One region of the Bacteroides luhongzhouii genome, then DNA from elsewhere that is predicted to be linked to it. Evidence: riboswitches for the same ligand, from Rfam matches in the RefSeq annotation. Region 1 holds a riboswitch; the other holds the start of a gene.
What was found. Region 1 has a riboswitch for cobalamin ahead of GD631_RS21640 (TonB-dependent receptor). Riboswitches for the same ligand answer to the same signal wherever they lie in the genome.

Region 1 (4,579 bases):
TCCCGCTACGTAACCTATCATGACTCCCATAATCAGTACACCTAATATATTCTTTACTTTTCGACTGATGATGGCTACTCCCAACAGGATGACGGAAGTCCCTATCCACCCCGAACCTACAATACCGACTGATTGCAGAAAGGGAAAATCTGTCCAACCGAGAAGCGGGGCGCCTAGTATAAACAATGCCACTCCAAGACCCGCCCCGGAACTCACTCCCAACAAGTAAGGATCTGCCAAAGGATTCTGGAAGACCGTCTGCATTTGCAGACCGCTTACCGAAAGAGCTATACCTATTAATGCCGCTACTATGACGCGGATAAAGCGGATGGAGAGAACGATATTGCGGGTGGTTTCATCACATTCGCCGCCGGTGAGTACGGCTCCTATCTTTGATATAGGGATGAAAGTATCTCCTGTTGCTATATCTATTAATAGTAACAGGATGGCAACTATTCCTAATGCGGTGAATAATAGAGCGGTACGTCTGCAGAATGGTTTCATTTCAGGTGTCTGTAATAATAAGGTGAATCGTAAACGAGTTCCGGATGGAAAATATGAATCAGATCACGTAACACCACATCAGGACGAACAACTGCCGATTCCCAATAGTCATTGCCTCCTGTTGATGTCAGTCGCAAGTTATTGTTGTAGACTGTCTTTTCCCGGACGGCTTTAGCATCTGCAAATTTAGGATTCACAGCTTTTAATTCGTCTAATGTGGTGACCGAACCTACATTGATCCAATAATCTGCCTTTTGTATCAGTCCGTAGGCTGTTTCCAAGCCGATAGGAGTTGAACTGTTGGAATTATTTTCCTTATAGATATAATCTGCACCAGCGTCTGCAACCAACTGTGCCATGTAGCTTTGGGTGGAAGGCATTACCCAACTGTCGTTCCACGGAGTGTTGAACATGACGGTAGGGTGTTGGCTGATGGAGTCGGTAAGAGCTTTTAAAGCATGGTAGCGTTTCGGAATTTCCCGGAACACTTCAATCCCTTTCTTCCGGTTGTCAATCAATTCGGAAAGAACAACCATCCACTCGGCTTTTCCTAGTGGAGATTCTTCCAGATATTCTCCCATATATATATAAGGTATGGCTAATTCTTTCAGTTTATCTGTAACAGCTGTTTGAGCATCACCAATACCATATAATAGTACGACGTCCGGTTTTAATCCCAGCAACAACTCGTAATTCATTTCCGCTCCCATATCTTTGATTGAATCTTTGTGGGCGAGAATGCAGGGATTAGACACGTAATTGATGCCGGATACTCCGACAATACGTTTGAGTTCTCCCAGTGCATCAAGCATGGCGATATAGGAAGAAGACATACATACGATATTTCTGGCTCCGGCAGGAATGACGGGACCATTAAAGCCTGCAGGTGCTTGCTCTCCATTGCGCGAAATGAAATAGGACATTTTCACGTCTTGTGCTCCTTGCCACGGATTGGAGACTTGAATCAGTGTACTGGCTGCATTATCTGCCCCCAGTATTTTAAATCCGGAAGCATATTCGGGAGTATATATATCCTGGCTGAATGCTTCCAGAGATGTTTTATTACGGGATATACAGCTTGCCAAAAAGAAGAGGCATAGTAAAGCGATAGTTGAGATTGGAGATTTCACTTTTATACAGATTTTAATTAGAAAAAAGATTAGTGGATGCTTTCGAGTGGCAAAGATAGGACTAATTATTAGTTTGTTTTTATTTTCATTAGAATTTTCTTCTGATTTGTTTCTATTTGATGTATCTTTGCCGCAGAAATTTTGGTGTCATTCGTCCGATGCTACGGAAGAATGGTGAAAAGGGAATCAGGTGTAAATCCTGAACAGACCCGCTGCTGTAAGCTCCGCCAAAAGTTTTCCTACAATACTCAAATCCACTGTCTCACTTTGGAGAGATGGGAAGGGCGTTAGGAAAATGGAGTAAGTCAGAAGACCTGCCAAAGTTGAATTCTTGAAGCTTTCTGGGATTAGAGTTTGAAGAGTGCAGTTTTTAATTCAAAATACATCTTTAATTGCTGATGTGAAGTTTCAGAAAGGAGAAATATGCCTTTTTGAATGTTCCATTATACGGGGGAGAAGTACGTATATTGGTTTGAGTATGTAGAAAATTGCATCCTTGCTGTAACTCTATGAAAGTTTATTATTTAAATTAATAAACAGGAGGATTATGTTCAGGCAGATTCATTTTAGAGTATTTTGGATAGGATGCTTTTTGAGCATGTTTTTATTACTATCAGCACAAAGTAAACTGGATAGCTTACACCATCTTCATGAAGTAGTAATTACTGCTAAAATTAATAAGGAAGTGATTCCGGTGCAGTCTTTATCTGGTGATAAGTTAGAAAAATTAGCCGTACATTCGGTTGCAGATGCCATACGCTATTTTTCGGGAGTACAAGTAAAAGATTACGGTGGAATAGGAGGATTGAAGACCGTAAATATCCGAAGTATGGGGACGAATCATGTCGGAGTGTTCTATGATGGCATTGAATTGGGGAATGCACAGAATGGAGTGATTGATTTGGGACGCTTTTCTTTGGATAATATGGAGGCCGTTACTTTATATAATGGGCAGAAAAGTGCTATTTTCCAGCCAGCGAAAGATTTCGGTTCTGCCGGTTCTATTTATCTTCAGTCGAGAACGCCTGTTTTTCAGGCGAATAAGGCTTATCATGTAAAAGCTGCTTTTAAAACAGGCTCCTTTGGCGTTGTCAATCCATCTCTACTTTGGGAACAGAAACTAAGTGAGAATGTAAGTGCGTCACTTAGTACTGAATATATGTATACCACCGGAAAGTATAAATTTACTTATGCGGTAGCTGGGGGGTACGATACTACGGCAGTCCGCCGTAATGGCGATGTGAATGCTTTACGCACGGAAGGTGGTTTATATGGTAAAATAAAAGGCGGTTACTGGCGCACAAAAGCTTATTTTTATAATTCAGAACGTGGGTATCCTGGTGCTGTTGTGCGGAATCGTTTTTCACATGAAGATCGCCAATGGGATACCAATTTCTTTCTTCAGTCTTCTTTCAAGAAAGATTTTGGTGAAGCATATAGTCTGTTGTTGAATACCAAATATGCATATGATTATTTACACTATTTGGCAGATCCCAGAAAAGAGGAGGCTACTATGTATGTAAATAATACATATCGTCAACAGGAGGTTTACTTGTCAATGGCTAATAGAGTCACTATTCTTCCTTTTTGGGATATAAATCTTTCAGTGGACTACCAGTGGAATAAGTTGAATGCCAATCTGACTGATTTCCCTTATCCACGGCGAAATACGACGTTGGTGGCGGCGGCTACCTCTTTACATTTTGATCGTTTTAAGTTTCAGGCCAGTGTCTTGGGAACTTTCGTGCATGAGAACGTTGCTTCGGATACTACTTCAGCTGGGAATAAAATGGAATTTACTCCTACCGCCATCGCTTCCTATAAACCTTTCAAGAATATTGATTTTAATTTGCGTACCTTTTATAAGCGGATATTTCGTATGCCGACTTTAAATGATTTGTATTATACATTCATAGGAAATATAAAATTAAAACCAGAATATACAAATCAGTATAATATTGGATTCACTTATCAGAAGTTATTTACTGAAACATGGTTGCAAGCCTTGAATGTTCAGTTGGATGCATATTATAATGAAGTGGAAAATAAAATAATAGCTACTCCTACCAATAATTTCTTTCGTTGGACAATGATTAATTTGGGGCTTGTTGAAATTAAAGGAGTGGATGTTGTTTTACAAGGAGCCTGGAAATTAGGTGATAATTGGACCTTTGACAGCCGCTTATCATATACTTATCAGAAAGCACAGGATTTTACTGATAAGTTGGATGAGGATACATATGGAGGACAAATATCGTATATACCTTGGCATAGTGGCTCGGCTATACTAAATGCTGAATACAAATCATGGGAACTGAACTATAGTTTTATATATACAGGTGAGCGTTATGATGTTTCGGCTAATACTCCGGATAATTATCGTCTTCCTTGGTATACAAGTGACTTGTCTATAGCGAAGAAATTCAATTGGAAAAAGAATGATTTTAAGTTGACTTTGGAAGTCAATAATATTTTTAATCAACAATATGAAGTGGTGAGGTCTTATCCGATGCCAGGAACTAACTTTAAATTCATTTTAAACTTAACTATATGATTGTGAATAATATTCTTTCACGCGTCTTGTTTGGAATATTAGCAAGTGCTTGTTTGCTGGCTTGTCGGGGGGAACTTCCGGTTTTACCTTCTGATGAGATAGAAATCGGCAAGGATCCTTTAGGGGGTGTTCATATTAAAGGAATGTATCTTCTCAATGAAGGAAATATGGGTAGTAATAAGTGTACACTTGATTTTTATGACAGTACTACCGGTAAGTATCATCGTAATATTTATGCTGAACGGAATCCATCTGTAGTGAAGGAACTGGGAGATGTTGGAAATGACTTGCAGATTTATGGAGACAAGTTGTATGCTGTAATCAATTGTTCCAATTTTATAGAGGTGATGGATGTGGAAACTGCACAACATTTGGGGCAAATAGATGTGGT
Region 2 (4,579 bases), 210 kb from region 1:
TCTATTTGCAATGAATGAACTTTCACCCACCCAAGTAAAATCGTCCAAATCAACTTCGTAATAGTCCCCTCCTCCCCGATTAAGTGCGGCAACCTCCCCCAAACGTCCTTCGGGAAGCATCTTGTAGATGCGGACATAACACTCCCCCTCATACGGATTTTCATCTACAACAAGAAAAAGGCCGGACTTTCCACAGAATAAAGGGGATGCTGTAATGACACACTGTATCGTTCTTTATTCCGTCTTTATAAACAACTACCGAATAATAGGGTTCCGACACAAAAGAATCAGTCGAGCGAAAATAAAAGTGCTTATAAGCACCGTTCATCAATGAGCCCTTGTAAAAACAACGTTCCACGCCATCTACTTGTTTCCGGCAAATACTGTCGGAGTCATAGACCTTCAAAGAAGATGCTTCCGGTTCTTTTAGCAATGATTCGGAAAGTGCATCGGGAATAATCCAATCACTTCCTTTATAAAAATCCATAGAGAAAACTTCGGAAATAGCAGTAGTTTTTTCGCCTAAAGCGTTTTCCTGTGTTTCCTGATTTGTGGAAGAAGACTGCGAAGTTCCTCCGTTTTTTCCACCACATGATAACAACAGTAATACGCAGCTATATACCAAAGCTTTTTTCACACCAAACATCTTTTATTTAATACATAATTACGGCGAATTTAATGATAATATCAGAGAGTCAGGCATAAATCGATCCAAAAAATGGAATAATTATCAGTCGGGAGACTATTATTTCGTTCAACAAATACTAACTTTACAACGTTATTAATAGAAAAGAACGAACGTCATGATTGTTAAAACACTACTAGATACAGACCTCTATAAGTTTACCACCTCGTACGCTTATATCAAACTGTTTCCTTATGCAATGGGTACTTTTAGTTTCAATGACCGGAATGAGACAAAATATACCGAAGCTTTTCTGGAAACACTCAAGACAGAGATCAAGAATCTTAGTCAGCTGAGATTCACGGAAGAGGAGTTGGAATACATGACGAAAAATTGCAGATTCCTTCCGAGAATCTACTGGGAATGGTTGTCTTCTTTTCGTTTCGACCCGAATAAGATTGATATTCATCTGGATGAAACCTGTCACCTCCACATCGAAGTAACTGACTTGCTTTATAAAGTGACTTTATATGAAGTACCTTTGCTCGCCATTGTCTCCGAAATCAAAAACCGGTTCTTCGGTCATATAGCCGACATGAACGGGATTCTTTGCAAACTGTCGGAGAAAATAGAGTTATCGAACCAACACCAGCTCCGCTTTTCAGAGTTCGGCACACGGAGAAGATTCTCTATTGATGTGCAGGAAACGGTTATCAAAAAACTGAACGAGACAGCACAATATTGCACCGGAACTTCCAACTGCAACTTTGCAATGAAATATGGAATGAAAATGATGGGGACTCACCCTCATGAATGGTTTATGTTTCATGGAGCACAGTTCGGATATAAACATGCCAACTATATGGCACTCGAAAACTGGGTGAATGTTTATGACGGTGATTTGGGTATCGCACTTTCCGACACCTATACTTCCGGCATCTTCCTTAGTAACCTTAGCCGTAAACAAGCAAAACTTTTCGACGGTGTGCGCTGTGATTCCGGTAATGAATTTGAGTTTATCGACAAGCTGGTTGCCCGTTACAAAGAGTTGGGAATTGACGCGACAACCAAAACCATCGTATTCAGCAATGCGCTCGACTTTACAAAAGCATTGGATATTCAAGAATACTGCAAAAACAAAATCCGCTGCTCTTTCGGAATAGGCACGAACCTTACCAACGATACCGGGTTCGAACCTTCGAACATTGTGATGAAACTGACGCAATGCAAGATGAATGTCAATCAGGAATGGAGGGAATGCATCAAACTGTCTGATGATGAAGGAAAACATACCGGAAGTCTTGAAGAAGTACAGGCTTGCCTGTACGAGTTGAGGTTAAACAGAAACCAATAATCAAGACGACGGAAAGGCTATAAAAAGAAAAACAGAAGTACCTCGATAGAAAATACTTTCTGCTTTTCCTTCATATATGCCATACTGAAATGCACCTGCATAAAACCAGCTATTTATATCATTGTAATAAGCGATACAATATTTTTCAGGATTTGAACCCTTTCACTGCTCTTTCCAATCTTTCCAAAGGTAATTCACCGGATTGCCGCCAAAGCTGTTCCCCTTTTCTAAAAAGAATAAAAGTAGGGGTTGACTCCACCGTATAAAAATCAGTAAGGGCAGGTTCCTGGTCGATGTCCACTTCCACTACTTCCAATGTTCCTTCCATCAGTTTCTTGAATTCTTCAACAACCGGTTTCATGCGTTGGCAGTGAGGACACCACGTTGCGTAAAACTCTGCCATTACCCAATCACCGTTAGCCAGCTTCTCCTGATTTCTTTCTTCACGAGCTATTTTCTTTTCTTTCATAATGAAATCTCCTTTTAATTAATAATTATCAACCTAACAATATCAGGAGAAAGATGGTTTAGAAAAGAAGCAAGGTTACACACTAATTAAAGAATCAAACCCGTTTGCATTTACCCGACCAACTATCAATATCCAAGCGAATATTCTCTGTACGGTGAAAAGACTTCTCTGCATCATACTTCGTTCCTATCACTTTATCTTCCGGACTAAGGACAAGCATTGCACAAAATCGAAACTTTCGTGCAAAAAAGAAACATCTTATTCAATATTTATTTATCTTTGCCCCCCGAAATGGTTCAGAATCCGTATCCAACGGACGATGATTAATAGGGAATCGGGTGCAAATCCCGGACAGTCCCGCTGCTGTGAAACTCTGTTCAATGTCTTATAATTGAACTAATTTAACGCCACTGATGTTATTCGGGAAGGCAAATAAGACAAGAGTCAGTCAGAAGACCTGCCATTTTGTGTAAGACGCCCCTCTCCTCGTGGGTTAGGAGAAAGAGTATCACTTGTTAAGCCCCAAATCAAAAAAATACTGTTTTTCGTCGGGTGGAGTATGTCCATTAGACGGGAAGACATTAATAAGTATGTACTTAATTGAAAAAAGTATGATAAAAAAAATCTTAGTAGCCAATCGCGGTGAAATTGCCGTAAGGGTAATGCGTTCCTGCCGGGAAATGGAGATAACGAGTATCGCTATCTTCTCCGAAGCAGACCGGACCGCGAAGCACGTGCTTTATGCAGACGAAGCTTATTGCGTAGGGCCGGCAGCATCCAAAGAGAGTTATCTGAATATAGAAAAAATCATCGAAGTGGCAAAAGCAGCTCATGCAGACGCCATCCATCCGGGTTACGGCTTCTTGTCCGAGAATGCCACCTTCGCCCGTCGATGTCAGGAAGAAGGAATCATCTTTATCGGACCCAATCCGGAAACAATGGAAGCTATGGGAGATAAAATTGCTGCCCGTATCAAAATGATTGAGGCGGGAGTACCCGTAGTTCCCGGCACACAAGACAACCTGAAAAGCGTGGAAGAAGCAATAGAGCTTTGCAATAAAATCGGTTATCCGGTGATGCTGAAGGCTTCTATGGGTGGTGGTGGAAAAGGAATGCGCCTCATCCACAGTGCCGAAGAAGTGGAAGAAGCATATACCACTGCCAAGAGCGAATCATTGTCTTCCTTTGGTGACGACACGGTTTACCTGGAGAAGTTCGTTGAAGAGCCTCATCACATCGAGTTCCAGATTCTTGGTGACAAGCATGGAAACGTCATTCATCTGTGCGAACGCGAATGTTCCGTGCAACGCCGTAACCAGAAAATCGTGGAAGAGACTCCTTCGGTTTTCGTCACTCCCGAACTGCGAAAAGACATGGGTGAAAAAGCGGTAGCGGCGGCTAAAGCTGTGAACTACATCGGTGCGGGTACTATCGAATTCCTTGTTGATAAACACCGCAACTATTATTTCCTTGAAATGAACACCCGCTTGCAGGTGGAACATCCGATTACAGAAGAAGTGATTGGAGTAGATTTGGTAAAAGAGCAAATTAAAGTTGCCGACGGACAAGTGCTTCAACTGAAACAAGAGAATATCCAACAACGTGGACACGCTATCGAATGTCGTATCTGTGCCGAAGACACTGAAATGAATTTCATGCCGAGTCCGGGTATCATCAAACAGATTACAGAGCCAAACAGTATCGGTGTGCGTATTGACAGCTATGTATACGAAGGATATGAAATCCCGATCTACTATGACCCGATGATCGGCAAACTGATTGTGTGGGCTACCAATCGCGAATATGCGATCGAGCGAATGCGCCGTGTTCTCCACGAATATAAATTGACCGGAGTGAAAAACAACATCAGCTATCTGCGTGCCATCATGGATACACCTGATTTTGTAGAAGGTCATTATGACACAGGGTTCATTGCCAAGAACGGCGAGTACCTGAAACAACGGATTATGCGCACCAGCGAACACTCCGAAAATATTGCCCTGATCGCTGCCTACATAGACTATCTGATGAATCTCGAAGAGAACAACAGCGGTATGGCTGCCGACAACCGCCCTATCAGCAAGTGGAAAGAGTTCGGATTGCATAAAGGTGTGTTGAGAATCTAATTTTA

Region 2: linked by a shared signal. The riboswitch ahead of accC (acetyl-CoA carboxylase biotin carboxylase subunit) and the one ahead of GD631_RS21640 (TonB-dependent receptor) in region 1 are both predicted to bind cobalamin.

The regions. Positions count from the first base shown of each region.
Region 1 is NZ_CP059973.1:5,656,089-5,660,667, reverse strand. Features, by position in the region: gene GD631_RS21650 (FecCD family ABC transporter permease) at 1-504, opposite strand, end outside; gene GD631_RS21645 (ABC transporter substrate-binding protein) at 501-1,634, opposite strand; cobalamin riboswitch at 1,760-1,970, shown strand; gene GD631_RS21640 (TonB-dependent receptor) at 2,182-4,188, shown strand; gene GD631_RS21635 (DUF5074 domain-containing protein) at 4,185-4,579, shown strand, end outside.
Region 2 is NZ_CP059973.1:5,444,504-5,449,082, forward strand. Features, by position in the region: gene GD631_RS22245 (hypothetical protein) at 1-120, opposite strand, end outside; gene GD631_RS22250 (hypothetical protein) at 161-637, opposite strand; gene pncB (nicotinate phosphoribosyltransferase) at 804-1,979, shown strand; gene GD631_RS20845 (thioredoxin family protein) at 2,125-2,448, opposite strand; cobalamin riboswitch at 2,724-2,927, shown strand; gene accC (acetyl-CoA carboxylase biotin carboxylase subunit) at 3,060-4,574, shown strand.